Asticcacaulis excentricus CB 48: one gene and its partner. Each later gene encodes a partner of the first gene's protein in a complex. Links are inferred from orthologs where the notes say so. Each region holds a gene or a part of one and is shown on either strand. Other genes may lie near its edges. The genes, in order: ASTEX_RS17485 and tldD.

Region 1 (8,274 bases):
CGGGAACGGTCTCCGTCGCCTTAAAGGAAAGCCGGATAATCTGGTGCTGGCGTATCAGCGCGGCGAGCGGCGGACTGGGGGGAATGAATTCAAACCGAAGGGTCATGAGCAATAGCGCCAGCGACTGAGCGTCCGATCATAACCCCAAAGCCTCATGTCCGCTGGTAAAAAACGGACAGGGTTACACACAAAGCCCTGGAGCCGGCCACACAGCACACGCGTAGTCCGGCATACCAATTACGGTAGCATGCTATACGCCTGATCTGCGGTTAGGGCTAGCCCGCCTCATCAAATCGCTCAGTGTTACATAGCCTCGGATGAAATCGCCTATAGACGGCCCGCAGAGTCGCGCCCCCGTTCCGGGATGCAGGCGCCAGAAAATATGACCCTGTTTCCCTCAGCTCAAAAATCGCGTTAGATGCGTGCCGAAAGCCCAAGAGAACCTTCAAGGGAGTCGTTATGTCCACTCTGAACCGTCGTGCCTTGATGTCGGGCCTGACCGCCGCCGGAGCCGCACTGACCGTGCCCTCCCTGACCCTTCCAGCGTTGGCCCGAACGACCCAGCACTGGACGCCCTCATGGTACGCCGCGCCCGAGCCGTCCGGCAACAAAGCGCAGGCGCAGGACCTCACCCTGCGTCAGATTGTGCGCCTCAGCGCGGGCGGCAGCGCCGTGCGTATCCGTCTGTCCAACGCCTATGGCGACACGCCACTGCGCATCGACGAACTGCGCGTCGCCAGACGCCTGTCCGGCGCGCGTATCGACCTGCAAAGCGACCGCGCGGCGACCTTTGACGGTCAGACCGCCGTGACCATCTCGCCGGGTGCCTATGTCCTCAGCGACCCCATTGCCCTGACGGTGGCAGCCCTCAGCGACCTCGCCGTCAGCCTGTACCTAAAGGGCCCCGCTCCCCTGACCACTCTGCACGAAATCCAGCGCAGCGCTATTTACATCAGCAACGGGCAACAGACCGCGGCCCCCGAACTGACTACCACTAAGACCGATATTGGCATCGGCAATGCCTTCCCGTTGCTGTCGGGCGTCGAGGTCGCCACCGCCAAGACGCAGGCACTGGTAGCCTTTGGCGACTCAATCACCGACGGCTACGGGATTACACCGGATCAGGGCAGAACCTGGCCCGACCTGCTGAGCCAGCGCCTCAGCGCCGCCCGCATCCCTCTGAGCGTCGTCAATGCCGGCATCAGCGGCAACCGGCTTCTCAATCATGGCACCTGGGCGCGTTTCGGCACCGGCGCTTTGGCGCGCTTTGACCGCGATGTGCTGGCACAACCGAATGTCGCCGCCGTCGTGCTGCTGATCGGAATTAACGACCTCGGCCACGCCGGCGGTCCGGACAGTCCCGGCTACGCTCCGCTGGACGACTTGAAGATGGGCCTGAGCCAGATCGCCGCCCGCGCGCAGGCGCACGGCATCCGCACCTATGCGGGGACGCTCACCCCCTTCAAGGGCACGACCTTCAAGGACTATTACAGCGACGAGAAGGAGACGCGGCGCGTGGCGCTCAATGCCTGGCTGCGCCGTTCCGATGTCTTTGACGGCTTGTTTGATTTTGAAAAGGCACTGGAAGACCCGGCGCGTCCCGGCTGGCTTCGGCCGGGGCTGGGCATGGCCGATAATCTGCACCCCAATGATGCCGGTGCCGCGGAGATGGCGCAGTCGATCCCGCTCACTTCTTTCGGATGGGCGCGCAAAGCCTAATCGCATCCCGCTACGTGATGGCGCATACTCCGCCCTCCCAACAGGAGGATGGACCATGCCCAGGCAAACCCCGACTCAGAAGCGCGAGATCGAAAGGTCATGAGCGAATCAAGGACGGCGATCTGAAAAATTCCAGCGGCGCCAGGGTCAAAGATTAGGATCAGGCCATTGCCATCGCCTCAGCAAGTCCGGAGCGTCGAAAAAGGGCGACTAAGTCTACCCCGCCTTTTTCAGCCCCTCGCGCCAGGATTCGGCGTCCAGATAGGCGGTGATGGCTTCGGCGCGCATGGGCTGTGAGAAGTAATAGCCCTGAATATAGCGCGCACCGATCTCTTCCAGACGGCATAGTTCCGCCGCCGTCTCGACGCCTTCGATAACGTGATCGAGCGACAGGTTGCCGCACAGGTCGATCAGCGTCTTGACGATTTTGACCGTCGAATCGTGGCGCAAAAGCTGGGTTACGAAGCTGCGGTCGATCTTGATCTTGTCTACCGGCAGGCGATGGATATAGCCGAAGCTGGAATAGCCCGAACCGAAGTCATCGAGCGCGATGCGGCTGCCCATGCCTTTCAGCAGCGCCAGAGCCTCCAGCGCCTGATCGAAGTCGCTGAGCATGGCGGTTTCGGTGATTTCGAACTCGATGCGCTTCGGATCGACGCCGGATGCTTTTACCGTGTCGCAGATACGCGCGATGGCCGGCAGCGAGCGCAGGTCGCGCGCCGACAGATTGAACGAGACGCGCATATCACGGGGCCAGTCGCGCACCGCCACCAGCGCCTTGCGCAAGAGAATTAGGGTGATGTCGCTGATCAGGCCGGAGCGTTCGGCGGCGCGGATGAAGATGTCCGGTCGCACCGGCCCCAGCTTTTCTGACTGCCAGCGGGCCAGCGCCTCGAAGCTAACCGTGCGCTGCGCCTTGAGATCGATCTGCGGCTGGAAGACGATATAGAGTTCACTTTCGAGATCGGACGAACGCAGGGTCTGATCTACGGCGCCGAAATCCTGCATCTCGTTTTCGTGGCGGCGGTCAAAGATGATCGGCGCACCGCGCAGGTTCTGCTTGGCGTAATAGAGTGCGTAGTCGGCGCGCTCCAGCATTTGCGAGGCGCTCCACTGGGCTCCCGGGTCCGAATGCACGAAGCCGACCGAGCCGGAGATGTTGGCGCACACCCCGCCGCCCAACACATAGGTTTGGCGCAAGGTATCGCAGAGGTCTTCACCAAAGCGGCGCAGATCGTCGTCAGGCATTTGCCCGTTGAGGATGAGAGCAAACTCATCTCCGCCCAGTCGCGCCACGACGCCGCGCGACCCCACGACCGCGCGCAGACGCTTGCCGACCTCGATCAGCAGGGCGTCGCCAATGCTGTGGCCATAGAGGTCATTGACCGGTTTAAAGCCGTCGAGATCAATCAGGGCCAGATCAAAGGCGTACCCGTTTTTGGCCCCCACAAGTGCCACATCCAGCTCGGTGAAAAAGCTGCGGCGATTGGGCAGGCCGGTCAGGGCATCATAATGCGCCAGAATTTGCGCCTCGTGCCGGTGTTTTTCGGCGACCAGACGGGCATGAACAGCGCGAAAAATAGTGCTGCGCATTATGCCCGCCATGCCCAGTGCCGTTACAATACCGCCAACACCGACCCAGATGTGCTGTTTCAGTACCGGGAAACCGGCATGATGCGCCATGACAAACATGGTGCCAGTCGCCAGAAGCGAGGTCGGCACCACAACCCGCAGCGACACCGCCGAGGTGGCGAAGACCAGGGTCATCAGGACAAAATAGATCAGCTTGGCCGGGACAAAGTGCAGGTACTGAGACACCACCACATTGGCGTACATCAAAAGACTGACGATCAAAGTGGCGATTTCCAGCCGTTGCACGCTTTCGGCCCCGCGCGTCCAGCGGAAAAAAGACAGGCAGGTTATAGCCGTCACCCCCCCCAGACCGGCCATGATCGGCAGGTCCATCCCTTTTTCATAGAAAAAGTGGGAGATAAAAATAACGATATAATAGCTGCCGACCACTCCGCACAGACCGCGCACGACCGGGCGCAACGCAATCGCGCGCTGACGCCTCAACTCCGCCGTATCGACTTCGCTTTGTCTGTGACTCGCCTTCAGTCGGCGCAACAGCCGGTAAGCATACCGACGCAAGTCTCCGGTGCGTTCGGCCAGTGACAGCATAAGACCCCTGCAGGATGACGCGCAGTCAACAGAGCCTGCGCCACAGAGGTCACAACCTAGAGGAATGCCCTAAAGATTATACTAATCCGTAGGAAATAATCCTGTAAAACAAGGTTATGATATGCTTTGCGGGGAATCGTTCCAATTGAGACTTGCGCCCCGCCCCCCGGCCGCGCCTAAGAAAGACCTTATGCTGCATACGCAAACAGACACCCCCGCCCGCACCGATTCTACGGCGTTGCTTGCGCACGTCATCGGTCTGGCACGGGCGCAAGGCGCAGATGCCGCCGAAGCCGTCTATTCTCAAAGCCGCTCGCTCAGCGTTGGCGTGCGCAAGGGGGCGGTCGAAACCGTCGAAAGCGATGAGGCCACCGATCTGGGGCTGCGCGTGTTTGTCGGTCGGAAACAGGCCGTGGTGTCGGTCTCTGAATTCTCTGAGCGCACGCTGACGCGGCTGGTCGAACGCTGCGTCGCCATGGCGCGACTGGCCCCGGATGACGCCTATGCCGGTCTGGCCGATCCGGCGCTCTTGTGGCGCGGCGACGGTGTTGATCTGGACATTTTCGACCCCACAGAGCTGAGCGCCGATACTTTGCGCGAACGGGCGCTGGCCTGTGAGGCCGCGGGCCTGATCGACCCGCGTCTGCAAAGCGATGCGGCCAGCGCCGGCCAGAGCTTTACCCGCTGGCAGCTTCTGACCTCGGAGGGTTTTGCAGGCCACCACCGCACCAGCCTGTCGTTTCAGTCGGCGCGCCTGATCGCCACGGACGAAACCGGCGGCATGGAGCGCGATGGCGAAGGCCGCTCGACGCGCTACCTGTCCGATCTGCCGACGCCCGAAGCGACAGGCATCCTCGCCGCCGAACGTGCCCTGAAGGCGCTGGGCGCACGCAAGATCGACAGCTGCACCGCCCCGGTGCTGTTCGAACCGCGCACGGCCAAGTCACTGATTGGCCTGTTTCTCGGGGCCATTTCCGGTCCATCGGTGGCGCGCGGCTCCAGTTTTCTGAAAGATAAGCTGGGTCAGCGTCTGTTTGCGCCAGGGGTGCACCTTATCGACAACCCGTTCCGCCCGCGCGGCCTGGGCTCGTGCCTTTATGACGACGAAGGCGTGACTGTGCGTGAGCGTTCCCTTATCGACGACGGCATCCTGACCACCTGGCTGCTCAACAGCGCCGCCGGGCGGCAACTGGGCATGGTTTCGACCGGCCATGCTTCACGCTCTCTGGCGCATCCAGCGGGCGTTTCGGCGCACAATGTGACGCTGAGCCCCGGTACGCGCTCCCCCGCCGACCTTATGCGGGCCGCTCGTTCCGGGGTGGTGATCACCTCGATGTTTGGCCCCAGCGTCAATTCGGACACCGGCGATTGGTCGGCCGGGGCGTCGGGCTTTGTGTTTGAAAACGGCGAACTGATCCACCCGGTCAATGAAATCACCGTTGCTGGCAATCTGATTGACATTTTCGCGCGCCTTGAGCCCGCCTCGGACCTTGAGATCAAGGGGACGCTCGACACCCCCTCGATACTGGTCGATGGCCTAAGCATCGGGGGCAAATGATGAGCCGGGCCGCGCCGACACTTCAGGACGAGCTTGATCTGCTGATCGACCGGGCGCGGCGCGCCGGGGCGCTGGCTCAGCACCTCAAGGCGCAGGGGCTGAATATCTCTTATAAATCCGATGGCTCCATCGTCACCAATGCCGATTTGGAGGTCGATCTGTGGCTGAAGGAGGCGCTGCTGGACGCGCGCCCCGGCTATGCTTGGCAGAGCGAGGAATCGCCCGATACGCCCGCCCGCCTGACGCAATCGCACCTGTTCGTGCTCGACCCCATTGACGGCACGATGGGCTTCACCAAGGGCTCCCCCTACTGGACCATTGCCCTGTGTCTGGTGCAGGCCCGCCAGCCAGTCGCCGCCGTGGTCTATGCGCCCGATGCGCAGGAAATGTATAGCGCAGGTAAAGGGTTGGGGGCATTTCTCAATGGTGAACCCATCGGCGCCTCCGCCACCACCGACCTCAGCGTGGCGCAGGGGATCGGCGATGCGCGCCTGTTTGGCCGCGACATCTGGCCGGAGCCGTGGCCCAAGATGAGCATAACGTCTCGCCCCTCCGTCGCCTACCGCATGGTGTGCGTGGCAGCGGGCCGCGCCGATTTTACTCTGGCCCTGACGCCCAAGCGCGACTGGGACGTGGCGGCGGCTACCCTGATCTGCCATGAGGCCGGGGCCACCGTATCCGACCATCTGGGGCAGGCCTACGACTTCAACGCCCCCGACAGCCTCAAGGCCTCGCTGATCTGCGCCAATTCAGGCTTGTATCCCGAAATCCGGCGCCGTTGCGCTGCCCTTCCTTCCCTCGAAACCCTCTGAGAGTTTGACCATGAGCGACAAACAACTGCTTCACATCGTCATCGGCGGCGAACTGCAAGCACCCGGCAGCACCGACTTCAAGGACCTCAAGGCGGTCGAATTTGTTGGCGCCTACGCCAGCTACGAAGAAGCCAAGACCGCCTGGCGTGCCAAGGCGCAATCGACGGTCGATAACGCCCTGATGCGCTATTTCGTCATCCACGCGCACCGTCTGCTGAACCCGGCAAACGACTAATTCTTCACCTCCACATCGAAAGCGATGTGGAGGTGGTTTTGACCTCAGTTCTTTGTCGGCGTCACCGCCGTGCCGCGCGGCAGCGGGTCTGGACGTGAGCTATTGTCCTTCCACATCAGCGTGTTGAGACAGTCCGCGTCGCCCAGCACCAGCAACGCCGATTGCTGGCACTTGGCCTGCGCCTCCGTGACGCAATAACCCTTGCCGTTGGCGTCCTTAGTAAAGACCAGGTCGCGCGCCTTGCACGCCTTTGGCGACGGCAGGGTAGCCTGCGCGCTGCCTGCCACGGGTTCGGGCGTAGACGCGCAGCCCGTCAGGGTCAAAGCCGTCAACGTGATAGCGATGAATTTCAGCGACATGGCCATACCCCGTTTCGATCAGCCTAAGCCGAAAACGTGCGCGAAAAAGGGCGAAGGCGCAACCGCCACCTACTCCCGGCGGAAAATCTTTTCGGTCAGAAGCGTGCCCCACCACGCCGATTTGAAGTCTGACTTGATCTTCACCGGATCATACAGGTCCGACTGCGTCCATTCAACAAAGGACATACCGCGCGGTTCACCCTCAGCAAAATAGCAGTCGAAAATATAGTCGAGCACGCCCGTCTTGCCCGCCTTCATATGCAGGGTGCGCAGGCCCAGTTCCTGAACCGCCTCCCGCAGGGGGTGTTTGAGGTGCAGGTGACGGTACAGGACGCTCATGATCCCCGCGCGATCCGCCCCGGATTTACAGTGCATCAGGGCCGGATACTGGATGCTATCGAACAGCTTTTCGGCCTCAAGGATGGCTTCGGCGGAGGGCACATCGCGTGAAGTGACAATGAAATCGACCAGATTGAGACCCAAGGTCTGACAGGCATGGCGTTCCAGCGCGAAAAACGCCCCCTGCCCGCCGCGCAGATTGATAACCGTGCGGATGCGGTCGTGCTTTTTGAACCAGGCGAGCTGAAACGGCCACGGCTGGTTGGTGCGCACCATCTTGTCGTCGATCCAGTGCGCATTGGTGAAGCCTAACCGAAGATAGGCGTGGTCGTTCCACAGAAAGGCCAGATAGGTCTTGAACAGCCCCCATTGCGTTGAGGTGTCGAAAACCTTGGGCGTTTTACGTTTCTTGAACAGCTTCACGGGGTACCAGACTGAAAAGAAAGCCATTTCCTATACGCCACCCGCGAGCCGCGGGAGGTGGCACGCCGAAGGCGTGACGGAGGGGGCGTGTCCCTTATCCGCCTGCCGCGCAGGCTGAAACAGAGGCTTACCCCCACCACCGCATCTCACCGGCCTGTGGCCGTTTCGTGCGGTCCCCCTCCCCGGCACGCCGGGGAGGTATAAGACAGGACAGGTCCGCTTCCTTAGTACAGAAGACGACGGGTTGAGCGCGCCATATACAGATTTCCACGCCGGAAGACAAACTATTGGCTTTGCCCGTCAGGGGCATATCCCTATATAGTTTGAGGTTCAGAGAGTTACACGTTTTCATGACCCCCATTGCCGCCGATACCCCTGCCCTGCCGGAGACCGGCTCGCGCGCCGTCATGGCGCGGGTGTGGCGTGATTATCTGCAAAAATACAAAGGCTTTCTGGGACTGGCGCTAGCGTGCGCCGTCATGGTCGCTGTTTCCACCTCGTTTGTCATCTGGTGCCTGAAGCCCGGCATCGAACTGTTGTTCGGCGAAAGCGATTCGGCAGCGGCGTCCGAAGTCCCGGCCTTTGTCGCCGCCCAGCCGCTGATCTGGGTGCCGGCGGTGATGATCGGGGCGACGCTGGTGCGGCTGG
Region 2 (8,346 bases), 1.0 Mb from region 1 along the record:
TATAGAGAGCCAGCGCCCAGCTATGAGGCGGTGTCCACAGGAAGATGATGGCGAACAGCAGCCACGCTTCAAGCGGCGCGTGACCCGTGGCGGCGGCCCAACCGATCACCGGCGGAAAGGCCCCGGCTGCGCCCCCGATAACGATATTCTGCGGCGTGCGGCGCTTCAAAACAATCGTATAAAAAACAACGTAGTAAAGGATCGTGAGGGCCAGAAGACCGGCGGCCACCACATTGATGGCAAGCCACATCATGGCCACGGACAGGAAGGCCAGCACCCCACCAAAGGCCATGGCGTCGGATTTGCTGACGCGGCCTGACGCCACGGGGCGCCCGCGGGTGCGGCGCATCAGGGCATCGGTTTCGCCTTCAATGGCCATGTTCAGCGCGCCCGCTGCCCCAGCCCCCAGCGCAATACAAAGCACTGCGATAAAGGCCAGAAACGGGTCTATCTTTTGCGGCGCAACGACCAGCCCCGTCAGACCGGTGAACACCACCAGGGACATCACGCGCGGTTTCAGCAACTGAAAATAGTCCGCCGGCAAGCCGCGTAGAGCCTTCTCCCCGTAGGCAGGATGGCTCAGTTCGGGTGTCGGCGTTTCGCTTGTCACAGGCTTAGGGGTCACGGGCTCTGGGATCACGGGCTCAGGGGTCACTGTGGGTACTCGTAAAATAAAGGGGATGACGACCTACGGCCCTCATCCCCCCATACTGTAAGCCTACCGCCCATTCGGGCGAAGCACTTAATGATGGCCGTCTTCGTCCTTGATCACCGGCAGTTCAGAGAACTGGTGGTAGGGCGGCGGAGACGACAGGGTCCATTCGAGCGTGGTCGCGCCCTCACCCCACGGATTGGCCTCGGCCTTACGGCGACGGATGACCGATTCGAGGATCATGATCAGGAAGACCACAACGCCAATGGCAGTGATGATATAACCGATCGTTGAAATCTTATTCCAGTAGGCGAAGCCTTCCGGATAATCGACGTAACGACGCGGCATGCCCTGAAGGCCTAGGAAGTGCTGCGGGAAGAAGATGACATTCACGCCGACGAACATCAGCCAGAAGTGAATCTGACCAAGAAGCTCGTTGTACTTTATGCCAAACATCTTCTCATACCAGTAGTAGAAACCGCAAAAGATGGCAAACACAGCCCCCAGCGACAGCGCGTAATGGAAGTGCGCCACGACGTAGTAGGTGTCGTGCAGGCTATAGTCGATACCTGCGTTGGAGAGAACCACACCTGTCACGCCACCGACGGTGAACAGGAAGATGAAGCCGATGGCCCACAGCATGGGCACCTTAAAGTCCAGCGAACCGCCCCACATGGTGGCAATCCACGAGAAGATTTTCACGCCTGTCGGAACGGCGATGACCATGGTCGCCATCACGAAGTAGGCGCGCAGGTTGAAGCCCATGCCGACCGTGTACATGTGGTGGGCCCACACGATAAAGCCGACGAAGCCGATGGCCACCATGGCGTAGGCCATGGCGAGATAGCCGAACACGGGCTTTTTCGAGAAGGTCGAAACCACGTGGCTGATGATACCGAAGCCCGGCAGGATGAGGATGTACACTTCTGGGTGGCCGAAGAACCAGAACAGGTGCTGGTACATAACCGGATCACCACCGCCCGCCGGATCGAAGAAGGCGGTGCCGAAGTTACGGTCGGTCAGCAGCATTGTGATGGCACCGGCGAAGACCGGCAGCGACAGCAGCAGCAGGAAGGCGGTGACCAGCACCGACCAAGCAAACAGCGGCATACGGTGCAGCGTCATGCCCGGCGCGCGCATGTTAAAGATGGTGGTGATGAAGTTGATCGCCCCCAGGATCGACGACGCACCCGACAGGTGGAAGGAGAAGATGATCAGGTCGAAGGCCGCACCGGGGCTGCCCTTATTGGCCGACATTGGCGGATACATGGTCCAGCCACCGCCGAAGCCGTGCTCCGACGCGCCGCCCGGTCCGCCCGGCACGAAGATCGACACCATCAGCAGAATGAAGGAGGCCACCAATAGCCAGAAGGAGATGTTGTTGAGGCGCGGGAAAGCCATATCCGGCGCACCGATCATAATCGGCACAAACCAGTTGCCAAAGCCGCCAATCATGGCCGGCATGACCATGAAGAAGATCATCAGAACGGCGTGGGCGGTCACGACCGAGTTATAGCCGTGCTTGCCTTCGAAGACATTGAGCTGATCAAGCAGCGAACCCTGAACGAAGACCTGAAGGCCAGGTTCATAAAGCTCCCAGCGTATCAGGCCCGACAGTGCGCCGCCCAGAAGACCGGCGAAAATAGCGAAGATCAGGTAGAGCGTGCCGATGTCCTTGTGGTTGGTGGACAGGAACCAGCGCGCGAAGAAGCCGGGTTTGTGGTCGTGATCATCGTGATGATGATCGTGAACGACAGAAGCATTCGATGCCATGACGAGCGTCTCTCTTACCTGAATTATTGAACGGCGGGAGCTGCGGCCGAGGCCGCTGCGTCCGCTTCTGCCGGGGCTGCAGCCGAAGCCGTCGCCGATGCGTCTGCCGAAGCGGCAGCGTTGGCCGCCGCCTGTTGGGCTGCCGCTGCGGCCGCCGCTTCTTCGGCGGCAATCATGGCCTTGGTCTTGCCACCCGCCTTGATGATGTAGGCGTCAAATTCCTTTTCGCTGACCACGCGGATAGCGATCGGCATGTAGGCGTGATCGACGCCGCAAAGTTCTGAACACTGGCCATAATAAATGCCGGGCTTTTCGGCCTTGAACCAGGTCGAGTTCAGACGACCGGGAATGGCGTCGGTCTTCAGACCGAAGGCCGGCAGAGCGAAGGAGTGGATGACGTCATAGCCGGTGACCTGCACCTGAACGACCTTGTTGACCGGCACGATCAGCTCATTATCGACGCCGAGCAGGAAGGGTACCTTGGCAGCGTGCGCAGTCTTCAGTTCGCGGGCTTCAGGCAGCAAGCGCGATTCGACGCCTTCGACCCCCAGCTCCGGATAGTCATAAGCCCAGTACCACTGATAGCCCGTAGCCTTCACCACGACATCCGGGGTCGGCATGTCGTTGTATTTGCGCAGCAGCGAGAAGGAGAAGAAGGCGATAAAGACGAGGATGAGGACCGGGATCACCGTCCAAAGAATCTCAATGGCCGTATTGTGCGAAAAGCTGGCCGGCTTCGGGTTGGCGCGCTTGTTGTAGCGCAGCACGATCCAGATCAGCAGTGCCAGCACAAACACGACAATCACCGTGATGATCGGCAGCAAGATGACGTCGTGGAACCATATGGCGTCGTGTTTCAGCGGGGCGGCGCCCGGCTGAAGACCGAGCGACTTGTCGGTCGGTTGCCCCAGTTTTTCCTGAGCCCAGACGGCTCCGGCCCCCAATGCTCCTGCAAGGGCAGTCATCACGGCGGCGGTCCCTGCCATCAGCCTTCGGATGCGCATTCCTTCAATCCCTAACTGTGGGTGCCCGGCGCGCCTGCCTTCTCGTGAGCAGGAGTTTCCGCGCAGTCCCGTTTAATCCTCGGTCTTCGGGCGTGACAATGGGTCCCAATGGGACACATGGTCTCACCCCGTTCTTCCCCATTAATGCCATATTTGCAAAATGCAAAGGCCTAAAAGCAAGGCAAGACCACTGTCTTCAAAGACAGTTGCGTTCTGGTACGGCTCAGGGGCGAATATGGCTTTTGCACAGGCCGCACCTGCGCGCTTTTGTCGCGCCCCGGTATCGTTCGAGGCGGGTCCGCGCGAATCTCTGGTTCAGACTCTCTGTTCAAGCGCCACGCGGCGGCCTACATAGGGGGCAGTGTTTCATTTGGTATATGCTTATGTCAGCCTCCCCCCTCGCCGTCTCCTTGCCCGACTCGCTGCGTGATCTCGACCTTTCCACCTGTCAGACCATTCTGGAAGACGCCCTGAACGGGGCCGACGATGGGGAAATCTATTTCGAAACGCGGGAAAGCGAATCACTGGTCTTTGACGACGGGCGGCTGAAACATTCGACCTATGGTGCCGATCAGGGCTTCGGCCTGCGCGTCGTGGCCGGAGAAACGGTCGGTTTTGCCAATGCGGCCGAACTGTCGGTCGCGGCCGTGCGGCGCGCCGCCTCCGCCGCCGTGCTGGCCAAGCAGGGTCGGGCTGTCAGTCTGAGCCTATCCACGCCCCCGGCACGCTCAAACAGCCATCATTATGGTGAGCACGACCCCATCGGATCTATGCCGTTCGCCGACAAGATCGCTCTGCTCGAAGCCATTAATGACTACGCACGCAGCCGGCATTCGGGCGTGGTGCAGGTCTCAGCCTCGGTTGCCGCCGATCAGCGCCATATCACCATCCTGCGCGCAGGCGGTGAGGTTTATCACGACTACCGCCCGCTGGTGCGCCTGTCGGTGGGTATCTCGGTTGAAAAGGACGGACACCGCGAAAGCGCCTCAGCCGGCGGCGGCGGGCGTATCGCGCTCGATCTGCTCAGCGATCCGAAATACTGGCGGGCGCAGGTTGATGAAGCCCTGCGACAGGCCCTTATCAGCCTTGAGGCCAAACCGGCCCCGACAGGGGAGATGGATATTGTGCTTGGGCCCGGCTGGCCCGGCGTACTGTTGCATGAGGCGGTGGGCCACGGCCTTGAGGGCGATTTCAACCGCAAGGGCACCTCGGCCTTTTCCGGCAAGATGTGCCAACAGGTCGCCGCCAAGCGCGTCACCGTGGTCGATGACGGCACGATCGTCGACGCGCGCGGCTCACTGAATATGGATGACGAAGGCACACCGACCCACGCCACGACCCTGATCGAAGACGGCATTCTGGTCGGTTACATGCACGACCGGCTGTCGGCGCGTCAGATGGGCGTGGCCCCGACCGGCAATGGCCGGCGTCAGTCCTATGCCCATCCGCCCCTTCCCCGTATGACCAACACCTTCATGAAGGGCGGTCAGGACACACTGTCCGACATGATCGCCTCGACCAAACGCGGCCTTTATGCGGTCAATTTCGGCGGCGGCCAAGTCGATATCACCAACGGCAAGTTTGTGTTTCAATGCACCGAAGCCTATTTGATCGAAGATGGTAAGGTGACCGCGCCCGTCAAGGGCGCGTCGCTGATCGGTGACGGCCCGGCGGTGATGCGTCAGGTCGAGATGATCGGCGACGACTTCAAGTTCGACCCCGGTGTCGGCACCTGCGGCAAGGCGGGCCAGAGCCTACCCGTCGGGATAGGCCAGCCCAGCCTGAAGATCGGCGGCCTGACAGTGGGCGGGACCTCCGCGTAACCGAAGTTTATAAGCTTTTGTTAAGGCTAGTTTATCCGTCTTTTCGCACTCGCGAACTTGTCATTTCGACCGTATGGCGTCATATTGCCAAACGAAGGTGCTGGTGTGGCACTGTTCAGTTGCTCCAGACAGAGGTGATCGGGCGTTATGCGGCTGTTGTGGCTGACATCGGTATGTGCACTTGCCTTACTGCCCGGACAAGCCCTGGCGGGAGGCGAAACCATTGCCCCATCAGCCCGTTACACAGCTTCGGACTTTGTGGGTAAGCCGGTGCAATCGGCCGCAGACGCCCTGAAATACATCCCCAACTTCATCGTAACGGGCTCAGGCGGCTCGTCCAATGTACTGATCGACGGTCAGCGCCCGTCTGACACTAACGACGCCCTGGCCCGCCTGCCGTTCAATCAGATCGAACGCTTCGAACGCATTGCCCCCGGCAGTGCAAGTTATGACATGCAGGGCCACAGCGAGCTGATCAACATCGTGCGCAAGTCGATGTCGAAGCCCGTCGTGACCCTTCAGTCTTCGGCAAACATCTATCCGGACGGTAAGGTAAAGCCACAGGTTGGCGTAACATGGCAGAAGAACCAGAACGGCCGCAATCTGGAGGCTGGGGTAAATCTGTATCAGAACCACGACGAGGGCACCGGCCACGGCGACAAGTACACCACCTATGCAGACGGCACGATCCGGCATCAGGCACTTAATTCGAAAGGTCAAAGCGAAGGCGCAGAGGTGCGCGGCAGCTGGGCGGGTCCGGCCAGCGGGGGGCGACTCGACGTCAACGGGACGGTCCGTTACAACCGGTCTGGCTTTGACGCCATCTATGAGAACGGCGTTACTGAATACGAGCAGCGCAAGAACGAAAACCTGACGCAGGAAGTGGCCGGGCGCTACGAAAGGAGCGTCAGCAAGAAGTTCAAGTTAAACCTCAACCTGTGGGGCAAGCGGAACGTCAGCGACAGCCGCACCGACCATCAGAAGCCCGATCAGCTCTCCACCTATACTGAGGACAAAGAAACCAGCGAAGGTTCGCTGTCGGCGCAGGCGACCTGGCACTATTCCAAAGCCCTGATGCTTCAGGCTGGTGGGGAGCGCCGCTTCAACACATTCGACGCGCAGGGCCTGTCGATCGGCTCGTGGCTGAGCGACGAAGAGCGCCCCGATCCAAGTCGCACCCGCGGTGAGGAACAGCGCGGATCGCTCTATATTTCAAGCAACTGGCGGCCCAACGAGACCCTGACTATCGACAGCGGGCTAGCGATCGAAAGCATGACCTTCCGCCATCGCGGCGTATATGCGGCCGAGCGGAGCTACGAATACCCCAAACCGCGCCTTAGCCTGCAGTGGAAGCCCGATCAGGTGCTTCAGGTGCGCCTTAGCCGCGCGCGCGAAGTCGGCTATATGGGCTACTGGGACTTTGTGTCGATTGCCAACTGGCAGTATGAGCGCCCGGATCAGTTGCTCTATCCGCTCAACCTCGTCCCCTATCGCCAATGGTCGAACGAGCTCAGCGTCGATTACCGCTTCTGGGAAAAAGGACAATTGGCGCTAAGCTATGAGCTGAACGACATCGACGATGCGGTCGAGCGCGTTCCCCTCTACACCCAGAATGGCGGGATCGAGGACATTGTCGGCAATGTCGGCGACGGGGCCAATCAGCAGATTTCAACGCGCCTCAGCGTGCCAGTGGATAATTATCTCGAAAACGGCATGATCCGGCTGAACGCCACCTGGTACGACTCCGAGATCACCGACCCCGTGACGGGCCGCAAGCGGCGAATCTCCGGTCAAACGCCGCGCTCCCTGTCCCTGAGCTTCAATCAGGACCGTCCGGGCATGTCCTGGGGCTGGTCGGTGGATAGCGGCTGGGACAACACCAGTTGGCGCGCAAAGGAAGTCAGCCACTCCGAAGGCTCCCACTGGGTCAGCCTCTATGCCGAATTCAAGCCCTCGCCCAAGCTGTCGGTACGCACGGAATTGCAGAATCTTGGCGCACGCACCACGCGCTATGACGTGACGCGCTATGAGGGCCTGCGTTCGGGTAATGTGTTGTCCTATGAGGAATCGACGCAGCGAAACTCGGAACCAAAGCTCTATTTGCGCATCAGGAACGAACTTTAACCCCGGCGAAATTCAAAACATAAAACCACGGCGGTGCGCACCGCCGGGGTTTTTCTTGTCTGGAACGGGAGGATCACCCCGCGCCTGGGCTCAGGTCTAGTGACCCGCCTTCGGCGCGTCATCCGTAGTGTCGGACGCCCCGTGCGCCCAGCCCTTCAGCACGAAGGACAGACCAAACAGAATGCCGCCAAGGATAATACCCGCCCAGCCGATGGTGTTGAAGGTTTTGAGCGACGCCTGAAGCGCGGCGCTGGGATCGAGGACCTGACCGCCGACTGTCTCGGTCGAGGCATAGGTGGCAACAAAGGCGGCCAGATATTGCGCGCCCGACGTACCGAGGAACCAGATGGCCATCATGGTCGAAACCAGCACGGTCGGCGACAGCTTGGTCTGTTGCGACAGGCCGACCGGCGACACGGCCAACTCCCCCCAGGTGTGGAACATATAGGTCAGGAACAGGCAGAAGAGCGGCACGCGGAAATCCGCCCCGGCCAGAGGCGTTGACCACACAAGCACGAAGAAGCCCAGACCCGCCATGACCAGACCGAAAGCGAACTTCTTGACCGGATCGGGGTCCTTGCCGCGCTTGGCGAGGAAGGTGAAAATGCCGGCAAAGATCGGCGCGAACACCAAAATGAAGAAGGGGTTGAAGCTCTGGGTATTCGACGCATTGAAACCCATGTCGATCCAGAAGGCCCCTTCGGGCACGCCGCCCATGGTCTTCACCTGCCCCGGCGTCGCCAGCAACAGGGTCCCCAAACGGATGGGCTCGGCGATCAGGTCTAGCGTCGTGTTGCGCTCGGCAAACAGGCTGAGCGACGAACCGGCCTGCTCAAACAGGGTCCAGAAGACGACCGACGACAGGGTCAGGACCATGGCTAGCCCCAGACGGAAGTTTTCAACCCGGCTGAACTTAGTGGCCATCTGGGTAAAGACATAGCCGAGGATCAGTACCGTCGCCACGCCCAGC

Evidence for each region.
Region 2: the proteins of ASTEX_RS17485 (region 1) and tldD are in contact, whole or in part, in a solved structure (PDB 5NJ9), measured with the Escherichia coli proteins. The link is inferred for Asticcacaulis excentricus CB 48 from one-to-one orthologs.

What each region holds. Positions count from the first base shown.
Region 1 is NC_014817.1:1,305,844-1,314,117, reverse strand. Bases 3,426-6,274 are described here. They hold ASTEX_RS17485 (TldD/PmbA family protein), read left to right. Parts: upstream 3,426-4,090; coding sequence 4,091-5,458; downstream 5,459-6,274. Other genes in these bases: ASTEX_RS17480 (inositol monophosphatase family protein), read left to right, coding at 5,455-6,270; ASTEX_RS17490 (putative bifunctional diguanylate cyclase/phosphodiesterase), read right to left, coding at 3,426-3,900. Also shown: ASTEX_RS17500 (AraC family transcriptional regulator), read right to left, coding at 1-106; ASTEX_RS17495 (SGNH/GDSL hydrolase family protein), read left to right, coding at 460-1,719; more of ASTEX_RS17490, read right to left, coding at 1,936-3,425; ASTEX_RS17475 (DUF4170 domain-containing protein), read left to right, coding at 6,281-6,505; ASTEX_RS17470 (hypothetical protein), read right to left, coding at 6,550-6,864; ASTEX_RS17465 (fused DSP-PTPase phosphatase/NAD kinase-like protein), read right to left, coding at 6,934-7,653; ASTEX_RS17460 (ABC transporter ATP-binding protein), read left to right, coding at 7,977-8,274.
Region 2 is NC_014817.1:270,735-279,080, reverse strand. The notes cover bases 3,109-6,029. They hold tldD (metalloprotease TldD), read left to right. Parts: upstream 3,109-3,806; coding sequence 3,807-5,252; downstream 5,253-6,029. Other genes in these bases: ASTEX_RS12935 (TonB-dependent receptor plug domain-containing protein), read left to right, coding at 5,400-6,029; coxB (cytochrome c oxidase subunit II), read right to left, coding at 3,109-3,429. Also shown: cyoE (heme o synthase), read right to left, coding at 1-625; ctaD (cytochrome c oxidase subunit I), read right to left, coding at 743-2,425; more of coxB, read right to left, coding at 2,449-3,108; more of ASTEX_RS12935, read left to right, coding at 6,030-7,376; ASTEX_RS12930 (peptide MFS transporter), read right to left, coding at 7,473-8,346. UniProt on the Escherichia coli protein: Metalloprotease involved in CcdA degradation. Suppresses the inhibitory activity of the carbon storage regulator (CsrA).